DNA from 2 places in the Paenibacillus sp. JMULE4 genome. Region 2 is predicted to be linked to the other one. Evidence: a T-box and tRNA genes for the amino acid it is inferred to sense, from the RefSeq annotation. Region 2 holds a T-box; the other holds one or more tRNA genes.
The links. A T-box is a leader RNA that pairs with one kind of tRNA and senses whether it is charged. The one in region 2 lies ahead of ileS (isoleucine--tRNA ligase), so its partner is inferred to be a tRNA-Ile.

Region 1 (11,225 bases), on a different contig from region 2:
CGCGGAGACCCCGGCTACCGCAGCGGTTTGGACAGGGATGGCGACGGTATAGCGTGTGAATGAATTTTCCCTTCATACAAAAAACTCCCCGCATCGTCGATGGCTGCGAAGCGGGGATTCAAAAAATGTATATAAAAAGATGGGGTACGTTATTCATTATGGCCGGTGATCATGAAAGTAATCTTTAAAACAGATGAAAAGAACATTAAAATTTTAATTCAACCAAGGAAGGCTTCCTTAAAAAACCGTGGCGAGTCCAATGGTAAAATTTTACTTTGGCCTTGATCAAAGGTTGAATATAAACAAATTGATTGTCCTCGCCTGTAATCAGCTGTTGAGTGACATCATAAAACTCCTTCTTCTGCAGCGGGGATATATCGGATTCAATCATCCCGACCGGCCGCTTCCGCCCATGATCTTCCACCTCCGCCAACCAGCCAATGCCCTCTTTTCGATACCCTGTAATCCACACATCCTCGTACTTGTAATTCATGATCTTTAACCAGTCATGAGAGCGCCTGGAAACGTACGGACTGTCTTTTTTCTTGGCAACCATCCCCTGCATGGATTGTTCAACCAACAGATTGTAAAGCTCCTCGCCTCTTTCATTTACTTGAAGTATGATGTGAAACCGCTCATTTGTCGCCATAACGGATTCAAGGATAGACCTTCTTTTCATTAATGAAAGATTGCGCAAGTCGCGGCCTTTATGTTGAAGGATATCCCAGACCACATAATGCACCGGACGCTGCTTGGCAAAAAAGTGGATTTTCTCCCGCTTTGTTAACTGCAAACGTTCCATGACAAGCTCGAAATCCGAAGCTCCCGTATCCGGATCAATACAGCAGACCTCGCCGTCAAGAATAACGTCACCTTCCACAGGAACATCATGAAGTTCGGGATACTGGCGTGTACATTCCGTCTGCTCTCTTGTAAACAGCCGTGTTTCATCACCCTTCTTGATCAAGATTAGCCGGTGCCCATCCATTTTCGGTTCGAATATAAAAGCCGGGTCTGAGAAAGGATTGTCTTGAGACTCAAGGAGCATAGGACTAATCAGCATATGCATCACCCGAATCCATTTTATCATGGAAAATTCATTGAATAAGCAGGAAAAAGAAGGAGACCTTAAGGCAGCACAAAATAGAAAAAGGACCCCTTTCGGAGTCCTTTTCAACGGTGAGTGTTTGGTATTTGCCTTGAATCTTTCCATTAGCTCGGGTTTTACACCTCATTCACATCTTGCAGTACGTGTACTACAGTAACGTGTCTTTGGCACACACCTCCGCTTCTATCTCGATTCAACAACAACTTCCACGGTATTGCTCGTTAGATCGCCCAACGGAACCACACCTCTCTTGTCACCGTTAATAGTATGATGTCCATCCCGAAAATCTTTATGCGCATTTTTTTTGCCGCCGCGGCCCCGCCATATTTCATCGATTCAACGGCTCATATCCTAAATAAGCATCCAGCTTTTCTTTGATCAGCTTCATGCCTTCCTTCACCGCTCTTTGTATAAGTAAATTGGTTTTATAATCCTCCTGCTCATACTGCACCCTGATCTCCGCATGTTCCCCCTTGACAATGCCTATAATGACCGATACAACTTCCCCGCGCTCATCGGGTCTGCCTGGATTCTCATGCTCGCTGCGGCCTTCCTCGATCATGGAATCCCACGCCAAAACATCTATGCTGCATTTGTAATCATAATCCGGATGCTTAGAATAGGATTTGATGGTGTCGGCTAACTTCACCTTCATCCAGATCTTCATCTTGTCCCCCTTCAACCGTTCCCAAGCTAATCTAGTTAAACAACACGCTTGGCAAACAAAAAACGATTTCTCCAGTATGTATCAAATTCCGTTAACGTAACCCCCGGATCGCCGTAGGTATGAATGATTTGTCCGTTACCCGCATAGATTCCCACATGACCTACCGTTTGGTTGCTGGCAAACCGGCCAGGGGTATAAAAGAACAGGAGATCCCCGGGCTGCAGCTGATTTACGGATACGCTTTGACCAACCTCCGCCTGAGCACGTGAAGACCTGGGAAGCTTGATTCCGAAGTGGCCGTACACATACTGGACGAAGGAAGAGCAATCGAATGTATGCGTACTTTCGTAAGGTCCGGCAGCAAATTGATAGGGCGTTCCTACCAACCCTTCGGCAAAGCGGATCAAGTCATTTTTGTTCACCGAGATTCCTGCTGCTCGTAGGGTTTCCGTTTCAGATACACGGAATTGTGATAATTACTATAGTATTAAGTTTAAGACTTATACACGTAGATTTAAATGATAACCATTGACCAAGACTCTAAATGCATCTAGAGTCTTTTTTATTCAACTATGAAACCACATTATAAATTATCACAAAATAAAAAGCCCTTGAAATACAAGGACTTTTTCTGTATGACCTGTAGTGGGCTCGAACCACTGACCCCCACCCTGTCAAGATGGTGCTCTCCCAGCTGAGCTAACAAGTCATAACATCAAATATTATTTCTGCGTATATAATACCAATCTCATGAGTAAAAGTCAACACTTTTTAGACAGCACTTTTTTTCTTCCGCTCGCCTTTCTATCGTTCCATTTAAATATGAAAAAAATTTAGAAAAATCTATAAAAAAATGTGTCTTAAATCACAATTTTGGGCATATAATATGTCTATAATTGTCACATCGACGCGAAAGGAGATCATTTATGTACTATTGCATTGCATGTAATAAGGTGCATCCTCCCTTGTCAACAAAGAATGAAATAATTTTTAAGACCGGCTTTCATTACATTAATTCTACTATGTACAGCGCCGGAATATGCAAGGCTGTCCCCGAACCGGAGGAATTGCAAAAATCAGTGACAGCCTAAGCCAGGCAAGCACTCATTCGTTGACGGGAGCTTTCCCGTCTTTTGTATTGTGATTCATCCATACCCGTACGGTTAGTACGATAGTCAAGATCACCAGCCCGGCAAAACATACAACGCCTGCCGATACATACAGCCAGTCGGAAAGGGTTGGCTGCGGATCCTCCCCGGCACATGCACAGGCCAAGGATGGCTTTACATAGGACATCCCTAACCATAGCAAGGGCAATAGATATATGAACATTTTATACATCTGTCTTTTCATATCGTTTTCCTCTTCTTTTCAAGCGCCAGTACGTTCCTAATAGAGTAGACGGGAGACATCCGACGAAGGTTCCGCATCCAAAAAAGTGGTGTTTTCAACAACCCTTTTCGTGTAAAATAAAGCATATAACCCTTACAGGAGGCAATTTCTATGAAAATTGTGATTTCTGCATCCGAGGCGATGGAAAAGGGAGTATGGATTGAACTGCTCAAGCTTTTCGGCAGAGACAAGGATGAGGATTTTTTGCCTAATGAAGAGTTCATTTTAACAGAAGAACAAGCGGTGCAGTTAAAGCTGATTACAAAATAAGGAGCGGCAAGTATGGATTCGATTCCCAAGCTGTTGATCTGGGGCGGAGTGGTTATGATCGTCGTCGGACTCCTGTGGTCCGTAGGCGGAAAATTTTTGAATCTTGGCCGGCTTCCGGGCGACATTGTCGTGGAGAAAGAGAATGTAAAATTTTATTTTCCGATAGTTACGTGTATTGTGATCAGTGTCGTCTTATCGCTCGGCATGATGGTCATCCGTTGGTTTACAAAATAAGGCGCCCCTTACGGGATGCCTTATGGACATGAAACCTGCTATTTCCGTTTCCCATTCCTTGAACTCCAATCGATGGAGCTATCTTTCGGTTCGGTTATGTTGATATTTTCGTTGCGTACCATCTGAGATAAATCATCGATCGTTTGATCGAGGAGTTCCCCCTTGTGTTTGGAAAATAACCGGCGCCTTTCTTTAAGCAGAATCTCCAGTATCAGTTTTTTTTGACTTTTGCTGAACAGCATAACGTTGTTCACCTAGCTTTTAGTTTTTTTCTCAAACGCCATGCACGGCTTTCCTGAGGATCGCTTTACCAATGCCGAAGGCAGGTCGCTCGTCTTGAATCCGTAGAATCGGCAGCCTCTGGGAAAGCCCGGGTCCCATGTCACATAAAAGTATTTACACAAAAAGCAATTTATTCTCTTTTGAACGGCAGCGTTGTCGTTCTTCATGCATCAACTCGAGCGGGTGGATTGAAAGAATTCGATCCATTCTCCATCCGGTCCGTAAAAGAAGAAATATCTTGAACCGTTAGGCAGTGTCGTAATTTCTTGATCGATGAGCTTAACGTCCATCCGGCTAATCCGGGCCCACTCTTCTTCAATGTCATCGACCGTGAATGCAAGGTGATGCACCTTGCCCTCCTGCGGAAGCCCGTCGTTATAGCCTTGAATCAGTTCCAGCTCCGTTTCGCCGGCCTGTCCGAAGCCGAGGAAAGCAAGCTTGATCACTCCATTCGAATGATCCAGCTTATCTTTCAACTCTAATCCGACCACTTCTTTATAGAATCGAACCGAAGTATCGATGTCCTTTACCATGACACCGACATGTTCTACCTTTCTGCCTGCCAAGTTATTCCGCTCCTCTCTTCATTCATCCTATTCCCATCTATTATATCATAAATCAACATTAGGCTGGAGTCCCGGCGATGCTGTTCACGCCATTTATGAGTCCGCGGCCATATGCTGTTTGGTAGTTTCATCTTCCCGCTTGTTCTGAAACATTACAAAAACAAAGACCCGTTCCCGGGTCTCAAATGTCTACTTTGGCCGTAAGCCGCGGAGCAGCTGCCGGATATGCTTGATTCGGGATTCCGAGCGGATCGATGTAATCGATCCAATCTGGACTAAAGAGGATGTGGAAATGGCCAGCACCTCCACATTATTGACATGTATAGCACCTGAAACCTGATGTGTGGACATACGAACTTCACGCGCTTGTCTCGGTACCGGGAGAGGCGCCGAGAAAATCGGGTACGCTTTGAGATTGCCTTCCTTCCCGTGATACGCAGGAATCTCCCGATGAACCGCTAAAGCGAGAGTTACCGGCGAGAAGTCTCCCAGATCCCCTGCATTCAAGGCGGAAGCATAACCGATATTGTAAATCATGACCCGGTTTACCACCGAGGTCCTGACCGGGAGCGCCATGCTCATTCCTCCAGAGGCAGCGGTTCAAGAGGCCCGATAATAAGCGACTCCGGCGGGGTATCGAACACACTGGACAAATAGATGACCTGCGTATCGCCAATGAGAAAAACGGACGAACTGGCAACAGCGGTCACCTTCACATTCCCGACGTTAAGCGCCTTATTTTCCACCTTTAGAATCATTCGCAGCGCCCCCCTCTTGATTCATTTTCATTACATACTGCTTCATCGCCAAACGGATATCTCCAATGACTTTATCCGTAATGATCTGCTCCTGCTCCATCGTAAGCACCGCCTGCTTAGGGTCTACCATCGAATCCAAATAATACTCGATCCTCTGTGCGGCTTGCCCTTTTAAATCTCCGATGACAAAATCCGAAAAGTCCTGACCGAACTCCACCCCATACATGGCTTCAAGGTCGGCCAGCTCCTCAGGGCAGGATCGCCGCAAATAATCATAGACCTGTTTCTGAATGCGGGCAAAGGATTCCGATCGGGCTGTATTGGTTCCGATGGCCTGCCCTCCTGCCGTGGCGTCATCCAATGATTGAGTCCCTAAGCCTGTCGGGGACAAGCCTACATTTAATGTGCCTTCCAATGTTTCCACTTTTAATTGGTCGAATTTGTATTCAATCCTTTCGATAGTCACCCCTCGCTGCCCCTTTAGCGAATCCAGTTCTCGTTCAATGAGTTCGATACGTCCCTCCAAATTCCGGATGCGTTCGGTTTGCCACCTCAAATACTCGTTTAACTGATGAAAGTAAGACTCAGGGTAGGATGAATTCATCGAATATTCCTCCGTTAACGGGAAGGTGCAGGAAGAGGCACAAAAGGTACGGCGGACGGAACCGCAAACGTCCCTCCCAATTCAGGAGCAGGTCCGGTAAACCCTCCCGTATTATACAAATTCGCCAAGGCGCGAATCGTTCCGGCTGTTCCGATCTGAACTACGGACGAATTCGTCACCGCGCCGATTCTGAGCTGGTGTATGACGATATTCTGATGAATGGTCAACTGCATAGAATTAGACGACACCTGCCTTATCCGCCGAGGAAATGTTGGAATCGAATACGTCATTATCATAAGTATTGGTCGAACTGACTACATTGTAGGTTCTTACATTTTCGCCGGTATTAAAAGAACCTGCCCCTGCAAAGGTTTTGGCTATCGTCTTGGGAGCCAATTGGATCGCGTCGCCGATGTGCACTACGGAGCCTGTACCTACACTCACAATCTTAATTGCACCCACGATGGCCGGCATGGCAGCAACACCTTACCCGTTATGGATTTGATTCATTATATGTTCTGATCCCAGAAAGTATGTGTTTTGCTTCGTTATCAAGGTTATCCTTTGCGTTTCACATTCATATACTGAAGCAGTAAGGAGAGTGGATGATCATGGACGAAAACAAAAATAACAACAATTTCTTCGATATAAATTGGAAAAATTTCGAGCAATTTTTTGGCGGGAAGCTGCCTTTTACAGGACCCATGAACCCGGGGAAGGAGAGTGAACCTATGGCATGGGTTGAAAATTATGTAAAGAACGTCATGAAGCAAGCGATGCCGAATATGGATTCCCCTTCACTCAAGCATCATTTTCATACCGAGATTTTTGATACTCACAACAATGTTATTGTGAAAGTTCATGTCCCGGATAAAGCGCAAGCACGCAAGCTGAGGGTTAAGCTGAACCTGAACCAAGTTCGCCTGGAGGGGCTGCCGGACAACAAAACGCAGACCATCCGATTGGCCAGTCTGGTGGTTCCCGAAAGCTGTAAAGCGGTCTATCGAAACGGCATTCTGCAGCTCCACATACGAAAGCAAAGCGCGGAGAACCCTTACCAGGAAATCGATATCCGGTTTACGTAAAATACAAATCAGCGCATCCCGTCCGTTTTCGTTCAGTACGGAGAGATGCGCATCGGACTAACGCTGCATCGCCGGCACGATATGCGGCCTAATTGTTTCCCGCATTATTCGAATCGGCTACATCGGGATCGATCGTATTCGTGAAACTGATCAGCGTAAACGTAGCGCTGAAATCACCAGTATTGCTGCCTCCAGCCCCTGCGTTCGCTTTGGATGTGCTTTTAGGCGTAATTTGCAGGACATCGCCAAATACCAGCTCGCCAGCGTTACCAGTCACTTTAATGGGCGCCAAAATAATCGAAGGCATGGAACCCCTCCTCTTTCATGTGATTATATAAGTATATGAACGAGGGAATGAAAAAACACTCGCCTATAGTAAAAAAATACGAATAAAGGGTTTTGCTTTGGCGATTGCCAAGCAAAACCCTTTATAAAAATCGTTGTAAGAACTGCCGAAGACCGGACTCGAACCGGTACGGTAGTCACCTACCGCAGGATTTTAAGTCCTGTGCGTCTGCCAATTCCGCCACTCCGGCAAGATCTTATTTGGTGGGCCCTGAGGGACTCGAACCCCCGACCAATCGGTTATGAGCCGACCGCTCTAACCAACTGAGCTAAGGGCCCTGGTGTATTTGGTTGCGGGGGCAGGATTTGAACCTGCGGCCTTCGGGTTATGAGCCCGACGAGCTACCGGGCTGCTCCACCCCGCGCTATTGTTTCGCTTACGACAGCGACAAAATTAAATATACACCAAATAAATCGTTGAAGTCAAGCATAAAATTATACCATATACCTTACGCCAAAACGCCCTTTTTTGGATCGAAACACCTCTACCTCCGAAGGACATTCATAACCGTAGATCCACCAGTCTTCTTCCATCCGCTTGGCCAAGCAGCCGGCCTGAAATTTACTGTCGTACAATTTCACCCAATAAATCCAGTTCATTGTCCTCACTCCGCTTGATGTAGATGAAAAATAAAGTTCTGTTAATAGCTTAACCAAAATAAGTTGCCTTATTTTAAGGAAGCCTCTCCAAAATATAACAAGTATAATGAGGCGCGATGCAAGACATGTAGTTAGCTGATCTGCTCATCCAAATCGGTAAGGCAGCTGGATTTCCCTGACGATCAGAGCGATGTCTTCAATAGTGACTCCGCGTTCTTCCAGCTTCTGATATACCGCGGCTTTGACTTCCTTGCTGTGTACCTGACGTCTCATGGTAATAGCCTCCTTTTCTCCAATAGGATGTCCGTATCATATTATGTAAACGTTTGAATGCTGGTGTGGACGAACTGCTATTTCTGTTATTTTCCATTTTTCTTTTGGATAGATGGACCGGAAGCCATTATAATGTAAGCAAAGGAGGGATTGATATGTTCTATGGCATGCCGTCTTTCCGTCAACCGAAATCCGTGAATTCGCGGACCTTTACCGCAGAAGGTACGATCCCCATTTTCCGTTGCTTAAACCGCATCTTACCCTGCGGGAAAAAGAAGCCTGGGACAAGCCTCCGGCTTCCTTCAGATTCCGCCTCGCGGCGGACACCCTTGCCCTCAGCTACGGTAGGCGCTCGCCAGCCCCCGTTCGGGACTTTCACCCTAGAGATGACGCCCATGCTGGGCGTACACAGCAAGACGAAAGGCGGCCTGTAGAAGGCCGCCTTTCGCCGGAAATGAAATATAAAGTCGGATTATTGCTTGAATACGCCAAGCAGACGTTTACCTTCTGCACCTGTCTCTGTGGTAAACACTTCATAGATGCGAACGGATAACGGGTAACCAAACTGCTCGGAATTGCCGCTGAAGGTAAAGTTGTTTTCTCCGTTTACAATCCGGTTCGAACCGATGAAAGGAGCGGTTGCCGTTCCGAGTAAACGGTCTAAATTATCATAAAGCTCAAACTGCAAATGAGAGAAGCTCGGATCGATCTGAACCTGCTGCTGACGCTCGATATCAAAGAAAAATTTGGCTTTGTAGGAATGCGTAAGCGTCGTCGAGTTATACAGCGCGCTGATATTCCAGCTGCTTACCTTCACATCGAACGGATAAACACTAAATTGGTTTTGCTCGTTTTCGGGTTGAAGCGTCACATTATAAGTTGCGATGGTTGTTTTATACGGAGCCGCCGTCTTGGCGTCCAATACTCGGAGCGCCAGTCCTTTGCCCGTCTCGGAGAATGGCACCGTATACTGGAAGCTGACCGTAATCGATGAATTCGGCAGGACCGAAGGCGTGCTGATGCTCTGCTTGCTGCCGCTGTACTGGTATCCGTCCGCGCTCATGATTTCGGATTGGAAATTCGGTACGGCGATTGGACGGTCGCTCTTGTTCGTCAGCTTAAATTTGGCCGTGACGTTCTTGGAGCCTTCCTCTTTATTCTCATGCATGTTCAGTTCAACGACGGATACTTCCATATCCGGGTGAATCAAGGTGCTCAGGCTGTCAAATTTCATCGGCGCACCGAGCGTGTAAGCCTCATGGTTATTGATGTTTCCTTGGTTCGGAAGCAGAATGTTCAGGCGTCCCACATTGTAGGTCACCTTCTCTCCCGGCCCCCCTGCCCCGCCCTGGGCAAACGACTCGGGAGTCAGAAGGTTTAAGCTGGTGAGTACGGCATCCTGATCAACGGGAATGGAGTAATGGATATATTTTTTTTCTTTTGCTTCCAAGGCAACGATCCCCTGCTCTACCCGGCTGCCGGAGTAAATCTTGCCGTCCGTTTTACCGTCGATAACAAAATCAGGGACGATCTCTCTTTTGTCCGCCGGATTGTAAGCCAAAAGCTGTACGACGTAGAATGTACCCTCCTTGGTCGATTCTTTGTTGATGCCTACCGGTGTATATTGAATCGGAGAGATCACCGACGGAATCACGAAGGAGTCCGACCATTTTTTGACGGCCGCGGGATCCGTAATCGGCGTATCGCTTCCTTTCCACGTTTCTCCTTGAATCGGAGCGGCTGCGATCAGCGTCTCCTTCTTTGGATAGACATACACGTCTACATCCGTCCAGTTGACCTCGGTTAAGCTGACGCTGTCGGTCCGGTCGATAACCGTCATGTAGCTCAGCTCGGTATTGGCTTTCGGTTGAATCGCTTTGGCATTGGAGGCGCTAGGCTGCAGCGTATATTCAATGCCTTCGCTCGTCTTCACGCGAAGCTCGTATTCCGGAACTCTCGTTACGGCATTGCCGTTGTTCTTCATCCGGATGACGACACCCAGACGCGTCCCTTCCTGTACGCGTTCGTTCAATACGCTTTTGACCTCGACATCCAAGACCTGGGTCAATTTGTATGTAACGGCCGTCTGTGCGCTGACGGCGGGTTCTGAAGCCTCGGCCGCAAAAGCGGAGTAACCGGTGCTTATCATCGAGGCGGTAATTACAACAGATGCTACGGTTTTCTTCAGCTTGTGTTTCACTTGGGTTTCCTCCTGTCAAGTCTGATGTCGGTTATTTAGCCAACTGTACTTTTTCTTTGTCCTTTAATTGGTTTTGTCCAGATACGATCAGTTGTTCACCCTCACTGACGCCGGAGAGGACTTCCTGGAATGTATCGTTTACTCGTCCAAGCGACACCTTCCGCTTCTCCACCTGGTCGCCAACGAGAATAAACACAAAGGTTTCTCCGCCTTCACGCACAACACTGAGCGAAGGTACGGTGACAACCATCTGTTCGCTTTCCTCCGTAAGCAGAATTTGTGCCTTCATCCCCGGTTTCAGCTTACGGTCGCCATTGGGAACCTCCAATTCCAGTGTAAACGACTTCGATTGAGAGCTCATCACGTCGGCTAAGTAGCTCACCTTGGCTTTCGTATGATCCAACGTGCCCGGTATATAGAAGGTAAGCTCTGTCTTGCCCCTTACCAGCTTAGCCATTTCTTCCGTCAGCTCCGCCTTGATTTTGATCGGGTCAAGCTGCTGTACCTGGGCCGCACGGAACCCTCCATTCAAGTACATACCGACCTCGATAGGAAGATCCGTCAGTACACCGCTGACGGTGGCCTTCACTTCCATATTCTCGAGGGTGCGGTCGATCTCGCGGATGGATAAGTTCGATGTTTGGACAGCCTGTTCGAGCTGAGCCAACGAATTCGTGCTTTCAAGTGTTTTCAGCTTATTCTGACTGCTCTCCAGATCAAGGCGCAGGTTGTTAAGCTGCGACTCCATTTGCTCCAGCTGGAATTTGGTCACAAGCCCCATATCATAATCGTTGCGCATCTTGTTATAATCTTTTTCCATATCTTTGATGGACTGTTCAAG
Region 2 (11,225 bases):
GTTTGCAAGACGGCCAGGAAAAGACACAAAAGGATGTAGCGGATATGCTGGGCATTTCACAGTCCTATATTTCCCGTTTGGAAAAACGCATTATTAAGCGGCTGCGCAAAGAATTCAACAAAATGGTGTAAACTGGTAAAAAAATTTTTCGTTTTCCGTGAAAGCGAAATCTTCCTTGCGGGATATGACTTTGGTCGATTTGGTGTTCCCCGCAGGCGCGTCGGGAGGTCGTAGGCTTGCGCATAAAAATGCGTCCCCAGGAGATAATTAACAGTAATGTTTCTCCTTGGGAGGTAATCGCGGTGACCCGAAACAAAGTCGAAATATGCGGCGTCGATACGGCTAAGCTTCCGGTTTTGACCAATGCGGAAATGCGTGAACTTTTCGTTCAGCTGCAAACGAATCATGAACGATCTGCAAGAGAGAAATTAGTCAACGGCAACCTCAGGCTGGTGCTGAGTGTGATTCAGCGCTTCAATAACCGCGGGGAATTTGTCGACGATCTGTTTCAAGTAGGATGTATTGGACTGATGAAGGCGATTGATAATTTTGATTTGAGCCAAAATGTGAAGTTTTCAACGTATGCGGTACCGATGATTATCGGTGAAATTCGCCGTTATTTACGGGACAACAACCCGATTCGAGTTTCCCGGTCCTTGCGTGACATCGCTTATAAAGCGCTGCAGGTAAGGGATCAGCTTACGAATCAAAATTCGCGCGAACCGACGATATATGAAATTTCCGAGGTGCTGAACGTACCGAAGGAGGATGTGGTATTCGCGCTTGATGCTATTCAGGATCCGGTATCGTTGTTCGAACCGATCTACCATGACGGCGGCGATCCGATCTATGTCATGGACCAAATCAGCGATGACCGCAATAAAGACGTTTCCTGGATCGAAGGCATCGCGCTTCGGGAGGCGCTGCACAAGCTCAATGACCGTGAGAAGATGATATTGTCCATGCGTTTTTTCGACGGGAAGACCCAGATGGAGGTGGCCGACGAGATCGGCATTTCTCAGGCGCAAGTATCGCGGCTGGAGAAGTCGGCGATCTCGCAAATGCAAAAGCACGTTAAAAACTAAAATGACTTTCGATCGAAAATCCGACCTGCCCCGATGAAGGGAACGGTCTTTTTTTGTGCCGATAAGGTATTTTGCAGAGGTTTCTCATATATATAGTAAAAAAGGCTGGTTCAAATAACCAAGTCTTCACGGTGGTGGATAACAGCATGAAAATATCCGACCTTCAAATGAAGGATGTCATCAATATTGTAGACGGCAAAAAGCTGGGGCAGATCAGCGACCTGGAGCTCGATTTGTGGCATGGCCGGATTGATGCCGTCGTGGTGCCGAACGGAACGCGTTTTTTCGGCCTGCTTAGCGGCGGCGGGGATGTGATCATACCGTGGGAAAACATTGTGAAGATCGGAATGGATGTCGTACTGGTCAAGCTGGAGGATATTCCAAGCTACCGCCGGCATGACGAGACGAATTTTGCTTATGAATATTATCGGCAGCACCGCGATTAAACGGAACCGGATCATGGAGGCTTAGGAAACTGGTTTGAAGGATTCCTGTCCCGGCTGACAGCAGAACAGGATGCTCTTTTTTTCCGTTTCGTGTATACTTGTTAATATTCTGACAGCAGGGGGATGGATGTTGATGCAAACGTCGGAGCCTTTCGTACTTGGCAAGGCCGATAATGGCTGCGGACTGCTGCTGCTTACCGGTTTTATGCGCTTAAATCCCAGGCTGACCGCCGGATTTACGACACGGATTGGCGGAGTCAGCCGGGGGGATTATGACAGCTTGAATTGCGGGCTCCATGTGGCGGATGCTCCGGAGGATGTGGTGGAGAACCGCAGACGGCTGGCCGGAGCGCTTGCCGTGCCTTTTGAGTCCTGTACCTACGCAGAGCAGGTGCACGGCAAAGAGGTCCAAGTGGTAACGAGGCGGCAGCGTGGAGCGGGCCATGATTCCAGAGAAGGAGCGCTGCAGGACAAAGACGGCTTTATTACCAACGAGCCGGGAGTTTACCTGCATGCACTTTTTGCCGATTGTGTGCCGCTGTACTTTTATGATCCGGTACATAAGGCTGTAGGATTGGCTCATGCGGGCTGGAAAGGGACGGCGCTGGAGATTGCCAAGGCCGTTACTGAGGCGATGAGCGCCGCATATGGCACAAAGCCCCGCGAGCTGAAGGCGGCCATCGGGCCTTCCATTGGCATGTGCTGCTATGAAGTGGACGATGCAGTCATTGTGCGGATGGACAAAGTGATCGGAGAGCCGGGGCTGAGGTACAAAGATGAAGCCATAGGGGAAGTCCCTCCGCTGTATACCCGAAAACCGAACGGAAAATATAATTTAAACTTGCAACAAATAAACCGACAAATTATGATAAAAGCAGGAATTTTGCCATCAAATATCGAAATAAGTGGTTTATGCACAAGCTGTCGGCTCGATCTGTTTTACTCGCACCGCAAGAATGGCGGGTCAACGGGCCGCATGGCCGCATGGATCGGTTTGCGGGAATAAGCCGGTTTGAGGATCTTCCCATTCGGGGCTTTTGAACTCACGCTTGACGCAAGCCGGGAGGTAGGTGAATCTTTACAATGACATTGGAATTGCAAGCTCGCTTAAACGAGGTAAAAGGAAAGATTGCTGCGGCGTGCACGCGGGCGGGAAGAGATCCGCAAGAGGTGAGGATCATCGCCGTCACCAAGTACGTGTCGCTGGCTGCAACGGGGCAGGTTCTGCAGCAAGGGCTGACCGATATCGGAGAAAACCGCTGGCAGGATGCCGCGGCCAAATGGGAAGCTTTCGGCGATCGGGGGACCTGGCATTTCATAGGCCATCTGCAAACGAATAAAGTTAAGGATGTTGTCGGCCGGTTCGCCTACATTCATTCATTGGACAGGCTGTCGCTTGCCAAAGAAATAGAAAAGAAAGCGGCTTCCCTGGGAATGGAGATGCCGTGCTTCATCCAGCTTAACGTCTCCGGGGAAGAAACCAAATACGGTCTGGAGCCGGAAGCGCTGTTTGACTTCGTCAAAGAAATTCGCGAATATCGCCATATCCGAATTGCAGGTTTAATGACAATGGCGCCTTATGAGACGGAGCCGGAGCAAACCCGTCCCGTATTCCGGGGGTTAAGAGAGTGGCGCGATCGACTGAATCGGGAAGCATTGCTCGATTACGAAGTCGGTCACCTATCGATGGGGATGTCCAACGACTTTGAAGTCGCGGTTGAAGAAGGGGCGACTTGGGTGCGTCTCGGTTCTATTCTGGTGGGAAAAGAGTGAGGCTGTAAGAAACACGAAGGAGGAGTGGACATGGGCGTCATGAACAAATTCATGAATTTAATCGGTTTGCAGGAAGAAGAAGAAGTAGTGGAGCGCGAACGTATCGTAGAACAGCATGAAGAAGTTGAAACCCCGGCGCAGGATACACGTAAACATAAGGGGAACGTTGTGAGCATTCACTCGCAAAAAAATGTCCGGGTCGTGCTGAACGAGCCGCGCACCTATGAAGAGACGCAGGAAATTGCCGATCATTTGCGCTACCGGCGTCCGGTGGTGGTCAATTTGCATCGCGTTCGTCCGGACCAGGCGACCCGGATCGTCGATTTTTTGAGCGGAACCGTGTACGCACTGAGCGGCTCGATATCGAAAATTGGCCCCAACATCTTTTTGTGTACTCCGGATACCGTAGAAATTCACGGTTCGATCTCGGAAACCATGAATCATGACGAAGGATAGCCCCCACTAAACAAAACGAGGTGAACAGCTTGATTGAGGGTTACATACGCACTCTGGTCGATATCTACCAATACGTACTCATCGCCTATGTTCTGCTCTCCTGGCTGCCGAATGCGCGGGAAAGCTTTATCGGAGAATTTCTGGGAAAGCTGTGCGAGCCGTATTTGAGCATCTTCCGCCGCTTTATTCCGCCCATTGGCGGGATGATCGATATTTCTCCGATCGTGGCGCTGATTGCACTCCGGTTCGTTGGCGAAGGGATTGTCGCGATCGTGTCCGCTATTTTTTAAGTCATCGGGCGGAACGGTGCATGGAGTCGAAGGAGATTTTGACGAATGAATGAACATATTTATGCCCACTTCCATCCGGATGAACACCGGTTTGTGGACAAAGCGGCCGAATGGGTGGAGCGGGCGGAGCAGCACGCTGTCAAACTTACCGATTTTTTGGACCCGCGCCAGGCATTTATCGTTACGTCGCTGGTGAACCGGAGTGCAGATGTTCACGTGCGCTTTGACGGAGGCCATCCCGGCGCCGAGCGCAAACGGGCATTCATCGCTCCGGATTACCGCGTATTGGACGACGAAGACATGGGCATTCGCCTGATCGGAGTGACTTCGCCCGACGAGAAGCTGCAGCAGCTCGATCACGGGGACTATATGGGAGCGATCTTAGGGCTTGGCATCAAGCGCGATAAGGTGGGCGACATCTATGTCCGACCGGACGGCTGCCATTTTCTCGCCGCCGCCGAGGTCGCCGATTATATCCGGCTGAACCTGAACGCTGTCCATCGTGTGCATGTGCAAACCGAGCTGCTGCCTTTGGACCGTCTTATCAGCACAGAGGTCAAGCTGGACGAGATGAGCCTGTCGGTCGCTTCACTGCGCCTGGACGGTATTGTCAGTGATGTATACCGGTTGAGTCGCGCCAAAGTGCTGATCCCGATTAAAGCGGGGCGGTGCAAGGTTAACTGGAAGCAGGTGGAAGATCCGAGCAAGCCGCTAAAACAAGGGGATGTCGTATCTCTTCAGGGCTTCGGACGCTTCAAGCTGCTTGAGGTCGAGGGTGTGACCAAAAAGGGGAGGTACCGCGTGAAAATCGGCAAGTATGCTTAAGCCGATTTTTTTTCTACGACTGACCAATTAACTAACAAGGATTTCCAAAGCCTCTGTCGAAATAGTTAATAGCTAAATTTGACGGAGGTTTTCGTTGATGCCCTTACCCAAAAATCGCGTTATCCCGGAAAAGAAAATTTACTTTCGTGCGGAGGTTCAACATTGTCCTCATTGCGGGACGAAGCTCAAGCGACATCATACCGCTTGGAAGAAAAACATCATCACGTTGAACGGCGTTATCCAAGTATGGAACATGGCATATCACTGCCCGAATGTCGACTGCGCTTATCCAAAAGCCTACTACAAATCGGTCGAAGCCGATTCGTTGTGCATGAAACATACCTCTTACGGTTTCGATGTGCTGGCGTTGGTCGGCCAGTTGCGATTCAAGCATCATATGACCATTACGGAAATTACCGAGGAGTTAAATTGCCGCGGGGTTGCCACCTCAGAGCGGAACTCTCAAAGACTGTACGAACGATATTTGACCTTGCTCCGTGCCAGTGTAACGGATCACGTGAAGGACGTTCTAAAGCAAGTCGTTCAAGACAATGGTGGCATCATGATCTCCATGGACGGCGTGCAACCGGAGAAAGGGAATGAGACGCTGTATGTCATTCGAGAAGTCTTCAGCGGTACCATTCTGGCCGCTCAAAACCTAAAAAGCGGCTCGGCTGAGGAATTGAAGAAGCTCATCACGCCGATCATCGAGTTAGGCTTTCCAATCATCGGCATCGTGACGGATGGGCAGCAGTCCATCCGCATATCCATGGAGTCGTTGTTGCCGGATGTTCCCTATCAGTACTGCCAGTACCATTACCTCAAGGACATCGCCAAACCAGTTGTCGACTTGGACCGCAAGCTCAAAACCGGGATCAAGAAAAGCCTCCGCGGAATCCGTGAGATCGAAAAGAAAATTGAGAACGACGATTCGGCAGAAGCCGAAGTTGCCAAAGATTACGTCGCAGCTGTTCGTTCGTTGTTGCTCGAAGATGGAAACCCGCCGCTAGATCTGCCGGGGATTCGGATTTACGAGAATGCACAAGCCATTCAGGCTTCCCTCCAAAGATGCCTGGATAAAAAAGGGGACCTCGCTGCTGAAAAACGTCGTCAGAATATTTAATAAACTTAAAGAATTTCAGCAAGCCTACGAAGAGGTCAAGCGTTGGGCGCTGCCGCTCAATCACGTGGCCGATATCCTGAATCCCGACGCGGATAAAAGCAGTGATTCGGTTCGGTTTCATCTACAGCATCTGCTTCAATGGGTCGAACAAGCTTACACCGAAGAGTACGACAAGCCGATGGTTGCCAACTTGATGAGCTATACCAAAGGATTTTGGAAAGGCTTGTTTACTTGCTACGATCATCCCCACGTTCCGCGAACCAACAACGATCACGAGCGGTTTTTTCGCCGTACCAAGACCCGCCACCGGCGTATGACCGGGTTACGAAGCTGGAACGAATACATTCTCCGCAGCGGCGAAATGGTCGTGTTCGTCGACGATGCGCTTCAGCAAAAAGACCTTGTGAAACGGCTCCAAAACGTGAAGTACCAAACCTTCCAAGCGGAACGTCAACGTTGGGCATCTCGTTTGTCGGAAGGAGCTAAACGAAGACGTTTCAGAAGCAATCCAGAAAAATACCTTCAAAACGCTGAAAATAAATATTGTGCGTTAATTGGTCAGTCGTAGTTTTTTTTGTTTGCGATTGCAGGAAATTGCAGTCAATTGTCGAATATAGCAATACGTGATTAGGTTGGTTGCTAAATTTGCAGGAGGTGCAACAATGGCTTTAACCCCGCTCGACATACATAATAAGGAATTCAAACGGTCATTTCGCGGTTATGATGAGGATGAAGTCAATGAGTTTTTGGATCAGGTGATCAAGGATTATGAAGTGTTAATCCGTGAAAATAAAGAATTGCAGAATCAGCTGAACGCGATTCAAGAACGGCTGGATCATTTTGCCAACATTGAAGAAACGTTAAGCAAGACCATCATCGTCGCGCAGGAAGCGGCCGATGAAGTCAAGACGAATGCGAAGAAGGAAGCGCAGCTGATCCTTAAGGAAGCGGAGAAGAATGCAGACCGCATCATCAACGAAGCCCTCTCGAAGACACGCAAAATCGCCATGGAAACCGAGGAGCTGAAAAAACAGGCGTCGATTTATCGCACGCGTTTCCGCACGCTGATTGAGGCGCAGCTGGAACTGCTCAGCAAAGAAGACTGGACTTCTCTCGAACGCATGGAAGTAGAGCAGCCATAAAGCAAAGCCAGTGACATATACGGCTGCACCCGGGTTCATGCCTGTTTTTGACCGGAGCTGCACTCGGATGTTGACGCCGCCGCTGATTTCCGCTATACTCCACTCTATAAGTGAACATGAGTGAAAGCGATGATTGGGACGAGTACTTGGCGTCAAGCTGATGTCAGCGAACCGGGGGTTGGTGCGAGCCCGGACTTTGGCGGCGAAGGAATATCACCCATGAGCATCTCTTGAACCGATTAGAAGTAAAGAGCATCGGCTGATCCCGTTATCGATCATGGAGCGAAGACGCTTCGGTGAAAGGGCAGGTTGGCTGGCTTGAATGGTCAAGCGATCGCCCTGTATTCGTTTGTGTCTTAATTTGGGTGGTACCGCGAGACTTCTCGTCCCTAAGGGATAAGAAGTCTTTTTTGCGTTTATATCAAGTAAGGAGTGAATGGTGCAATGGCAATGGATTATGGCAAAACATTGAACCTGCTGCAGACCGATTTTCCGATGCGCGGAAATCTGCCGCAGGCCGAACCGAAGATGCAGCAGCGCTGGGAAGAAATGGACATTTATCGTATGGTTCAGGAGAGCCGTAAAGGCAAACCGAAGTTTATACTGCACGACGGCCCGCCGTATGCGAACGGCGATATTCATATAGGTCATGCGTTAAACAAGATCATCAAGGATATTATCGTCCGCTTCAAAACGATGCAGGGCTATGACGCTCCTTACGTGCCCGGCTGGGATACGCATGGGCTGCCGATCGAGCAGGCGATTGCCAACAGCGGCAAGGTTGACCGGAAGAAGATGAGCGTGCCCGAATTCCGGGACTACTGTAAAGCGTATGCCTTGGAATGGGTTGAAAAGCAAAAGGCCCAGTTCAAGCGTCTTTCGATCCGCGGGGATTGGAACAACCCTTACATCACGCTTCAGCCGAAGTATGAGGCGCAGCAAATCCGCGTTTTCGGCGGAATGGTGAATAAAGGCTATATCTATAAAGGGTTGAAGCCGGTCTATTGGTCTCCGTCGTCCGAAAGCGCCCTGGCGGAAGCTGAAATCGAGTACAAAGACAAAACGTCCACTTCGATCTATGTTGCTTTTGAAGTGAAGGACGGTAAGGGCAAGCTTCCGGAGGATGCGTCCATCGTCATCTGGACCACAACGCCATGGACACTTCCCGCTAACCTGGGGATCAGCCTTCACCCGGATTTCGATTATACTCTGGTGGAAACCGGCGGCAAAAAATATGTGCTGGCCCAAGGACTTCTGGAAGCTGTCTCCAAGGAAATCGGCTGGACCGATGTTAAGGTATTGTCCACCCTAAAGGGAAGCGAGCTGGAATATGTACTCTGCAAGCATCCGTTTTATGACCGTACTTCACTTGTGATGGTTGGCGAGCACGTAACGCTAGATGCCGGTACCGGATGTGTGCACACGGCGCCGGGCCACGGCGAGGACGACTTTGTGATCGGGCAAAAATACAACCTCGGCGTGCTTTGTCCTGTAGATGATCAGGGGCATTTTACTTCGGAGGCCCCGGGCTTTGAAGGGCTGTTTTATGAAAAAGGAAATAAGATCATCACGGAGAAGCTGCAGGAATCCGGGCATCTGCTTCATATGACCACGATCCAGCACCAATATCCGCACGATTGGCGGACGAAAAAACCGGTGATTTTCCGTGCTACGGAACAGTGGTTTGCGTCTGTCGACGGATTCCGCCAGGCCATGCTGGATGAAATCAAAAGACTCAAATGGACGCCGGAGTGGGGGAAACCCGCCTGCATAACATGATTGCCGACCGTGGAGACTGGTGTATTTCACGGCAGCGCGCCTGGGGCGTTCCGATCCCGATTTTCTACTGCCGGAGCTGCAGCGAGCCCCTGGTCAGCGAAGCGACGATTGAGCATGTGGCATTGATTTTTGAACGGGAAGGCTCCAATGCCTGGTTCTTGAAGGATGAGAAACAGCTGCTTCCGGACGGGACCGTATGTCCGAAATGCGGGCACGATCATTTCCGCAAGGAAACCGACATTATGGATGTCTGGTTCGATTCCGGTTCAAGCCATTCCGCTGTACTGGAAACGCGCGAAGAGCTGCAGTGGCCTGCGGATCTGTACCTGGAAGGCTCGGACCAATACCGCGGCTGGTTCAACTCCTCGTTGATTACTTCGGTGGCGGTCAAGGGCTCTGCACCGTACAAAGGAATTTTGAGCCATGGCTTTACGCTGGATGGAGAAGGCCGCAAAATGTCCAAATCGCTGGGCAACACGGTAGATCCGAACCAGGTATCGAATAAGCTGGGCGCCGACATTTTGCGTTTGTGGGTATCGTCTACGGATTACCAGTCGGACGTGCGCATCTCGGATAACATCCTGAACCAAATTTCCGAAGGATACCGCAAAATCCGTAATACGCTCCGGTTCTTGCTCGGGAATCTATATGATTTCAACCCGGCGACAGACCGGGTAAGCGTGGATCAAATGAACGAGCTGGATCGTTATGCGCTGGTGCGATTGCACCGGATGGCAGAACGTGTCATCGAAGCATACGACAACTATGAATTCCATGTGGTCTATCAGGCTGTGCACCATTTCTGCGCGGTGGAGATGAGCGCCTTCTATCTCGATATTCTGAAGGATCGTCTGTATGCGAGCGCGCCGAAGGATCCGCAAAGAAGAGCGGCACAAACCGTATTATATGATGCCCTCACGGCAATAACTAAATTGATCGCACCGATTTTGCCGCATACGGCCGATGAGGTTTGGAACTATATCCCCGGAATAGAGCTGCCCAGCGTACAAATCGCAGAGCTTCCGCAGGTGGACAGAAGCTTGTTTGACGGCCAGCTGGAAGAGAAGTGGGAGAAGTTCACGGAACTGCGCGACGACGTGCTGAAGTCGCTTGAGGAGGCCCGTAAGGCTAAGCTGATTGGAAATTCGCTCAGCGCGGCGGTTCATTTGTACCCGGATCAGGAGACGCAGCAGTTTTTGAGCGGCTTCGACCGGCTGGATCTGCTGTTTATCGTATCGGCCGTACATGTGCATGAGGCCGGCGCTGCGATTCCGGAGGACGCTCATGCCTATAAAGGCATGTCGGTGAGCATTTCCGTAGCGGAAGGCGAGAAGTGCGAACGCTGCTGGATCGTCACGCCGGAAGTCGGCCATCATGAAACGCATCCTTCGCTTTGCAAACGTTGTGCCGAAGTTTTGGAGTCGGGTGTAGAAGCGTAAAACAGATCAACGAGCTGATCCGAGGGAAATCAAACCCAAGGATAAGCTCGTTATTTCTAGGACTTATCCTCGTCCTCCAGGGTTCGATCCGGCTCAAGCAGCCCATAGCCTTCACCGCTTCGCATATAATCTTTATAAGCTTTATTGCGGACAACAGTGACATGCTGACCGTACATGTCGGTGGCCAAAAAGCTTTCGAACGGTTCCACATAGCCGACGGCTTCATCGGCCTCGATTTCCATTTCGTTATAGCTGTCCGCTTCATTCGGGTTCTCGGCCATGGCCGGAGAGTTGGACGAGCCCCAGCTTTCTACAATTTGCCAGGCGTCCTCGCCGTCGAATGAATTCTCTTTGGAAAGCTCGTCAAGGCTGGTGCGTCCGAAAGGCGGAGCCAGCAGCTCCTCCTCTGCCGGACGACGGTCGGACGCGTGCGGATCCGGTACGTGATCGACGCAGTAAGCTGCTGTCGGGACCGCCTGCAGACGTTCGAACGGAATCGGCGCGCCGCATGTTCGGCATACCCCGTAAGTGCCGTCCTGAATACGTTGAAGCGTCTCTTTGATGTCGGACAGATGACGCTCGGCGTTCTCGAGCAGCGCAATGTCTTTGCCGCGTTCGAACATCTCGGTGCCCAAATCGGCGGGATGGTTGTCATTGGTGGACAGATCACCGGTTTGGACACGCATCTCGTCGCCCAAACCGAAATGTTCGCCGTCTTGCAAATGCTCTTCGAGCCAATGCTTCTCTTCACGCAGCGTGTTCGTCAATTCCTGAAGCTGCTGCGCTGTAAGCGAATGGGATGGTACGGGTCCGCTCGTCATTGAGTAGCCTCCTTTTTACACAATCGCAAGTAACGTTATTTTTCAC

Region 1: it has a tRNA-Ile gene. The T-box ahead of ileS (isoleucine--tRNA ligase) is inferred to sense a tRNA for this amino acid. The anticodon was not compared.

Annotation. Positions count from the first base shown of each region.
Region 1 covers NZ_SGWF01000013.1:215,590-226,814, forward strand. Annotated here, with positions in the region: gene EXW96_RS12570 (thermonuclease family protein) at 1-63, shown strand, start outside; gene EXW96_RS12575 (ATP-dependent DNA ligase) at 206-1,063, opposite strand; gene EXW96_RS12580 (hypothetical protein) at 1,437-1,775, opposite strand; gene EXW96_RS12585 (C40 family peptidase) at 1,811-2,197, opposite strand; tRNA gene EXW96_RS12590 (tRNA-Val) at 2,412-2,484, opposite strand; gene EXW96_RS28530 (DUF3973 domain-containing protein) at 2,702-2,866, shown strand; gene EXW96_RS12600 (hypothetical protein) at 2,880-3,128, opposite strand; gene EXW96_RS12605 (hypothetical protein) at 3,279-3,437, shown strand; gene EXW96_RS12610 (DUF2905 domain-containing protein) at 3,450-3,671, shown strand; gene EXW96_RS12615 (VOC family protein) at 4,124-4,519, opposite strand; gene EXW96_RS12620 (spore germination protein GerPE) at 4,709-5,095, opposite strand; gene EXW96_RS12625 (hypothetical protein) at 5,098-5,277, opposite strand; gene gerPC (spore germination protein GerPC) at 5,255-5,881, opposite strand; gene EXW96_RS12635 (spore germination protein GerPB) at 5,896-6,114, opposite strand; gene EXW96_RS12640 (spore germination protein) at 6,119-6,355, opposite strand; gene EXW96_RS12645 (Hsp20/alpha crystallin family protein) at 6,493-6,966, shown strand; gene EXW96_RS12650 (spore germination protein) at 7,055-7,273, opposite strand; tRNA gene EXW96_RS12655 (tRNA-Leu) at 7,417-7,502, opposite strand; tRNA gene EXW96_RS12660 (tRNA-Ile) at 7,514-7,590, opposite strand; tRNA gene EXW96_RS12665 (tRNA-Met) at 7,600-7,676, opposite strand; gene EXW96_RS12670 (hypothetical protein) at 7,747-7,911, opposite strand; gene EXW96_RS28065 (hypothetical protein) at 8,056-8,184, opposite strand; gene EXW96_RS12680 (hypothetical protein) at 8,657-10,384, opposite strand; gene EXW96_RS12685 (efflux RND transporter periplasmic adaptor subunit) at 10,416-11,225, opposite strand, start outside.
Region 2 covers NZ_SGWF01000014.1:26,968-38,192, reverse strand. Annotated here, with positions in the region: gene sigE (RNA polymerase sporulation sigma factor SigE) at 1-131, shown strand, start outside; gene sigG (RNA polymerase sporulation sigma factor SigG) at 303-1,085, shown strand; gene EXW96_RS13045 (YlmC/YmxH family sporulation protein) at 1,232-1,531, shown strand; gene pgeF (peptidoglycan editing factor PgeF) at 1,665-2,537, shown strand; gene EXW96_RS13035 (YggS family pyridoxal phosphate-dependent enzyme) at 2,621-3,304, shown strand; gene EXW96_RS13030 (cell division protein SepF) at 3,335-3,760, shown strand; gene EXW96_RS13025 (YggT family protein) at 3,781-4,050, shown strand; gene EXW96_RS13020 (YlmH family RNA-binding protein) at 4,096-4,875, shown strand; gene EXW96_RS13015 (transposase) at 4,973-5,998, shown strand; gene EXW96_RS13010 (IS66 family transposase) at 5,913-6,566, shown strand; gene EXW96_RS13005 (DivIVA domain-containing protein) at 6,661-7,140, shown strand; T-box leader at 7,261-7,534, shown strand; partial or broken gene ileS (isoleucine--tRNA ligase) at 7,591-10,358, shown strand; gene EXW96_RS12995 (TraR/DksA C4-type zinc finger protein) at 10,415-11,179, opposite strand.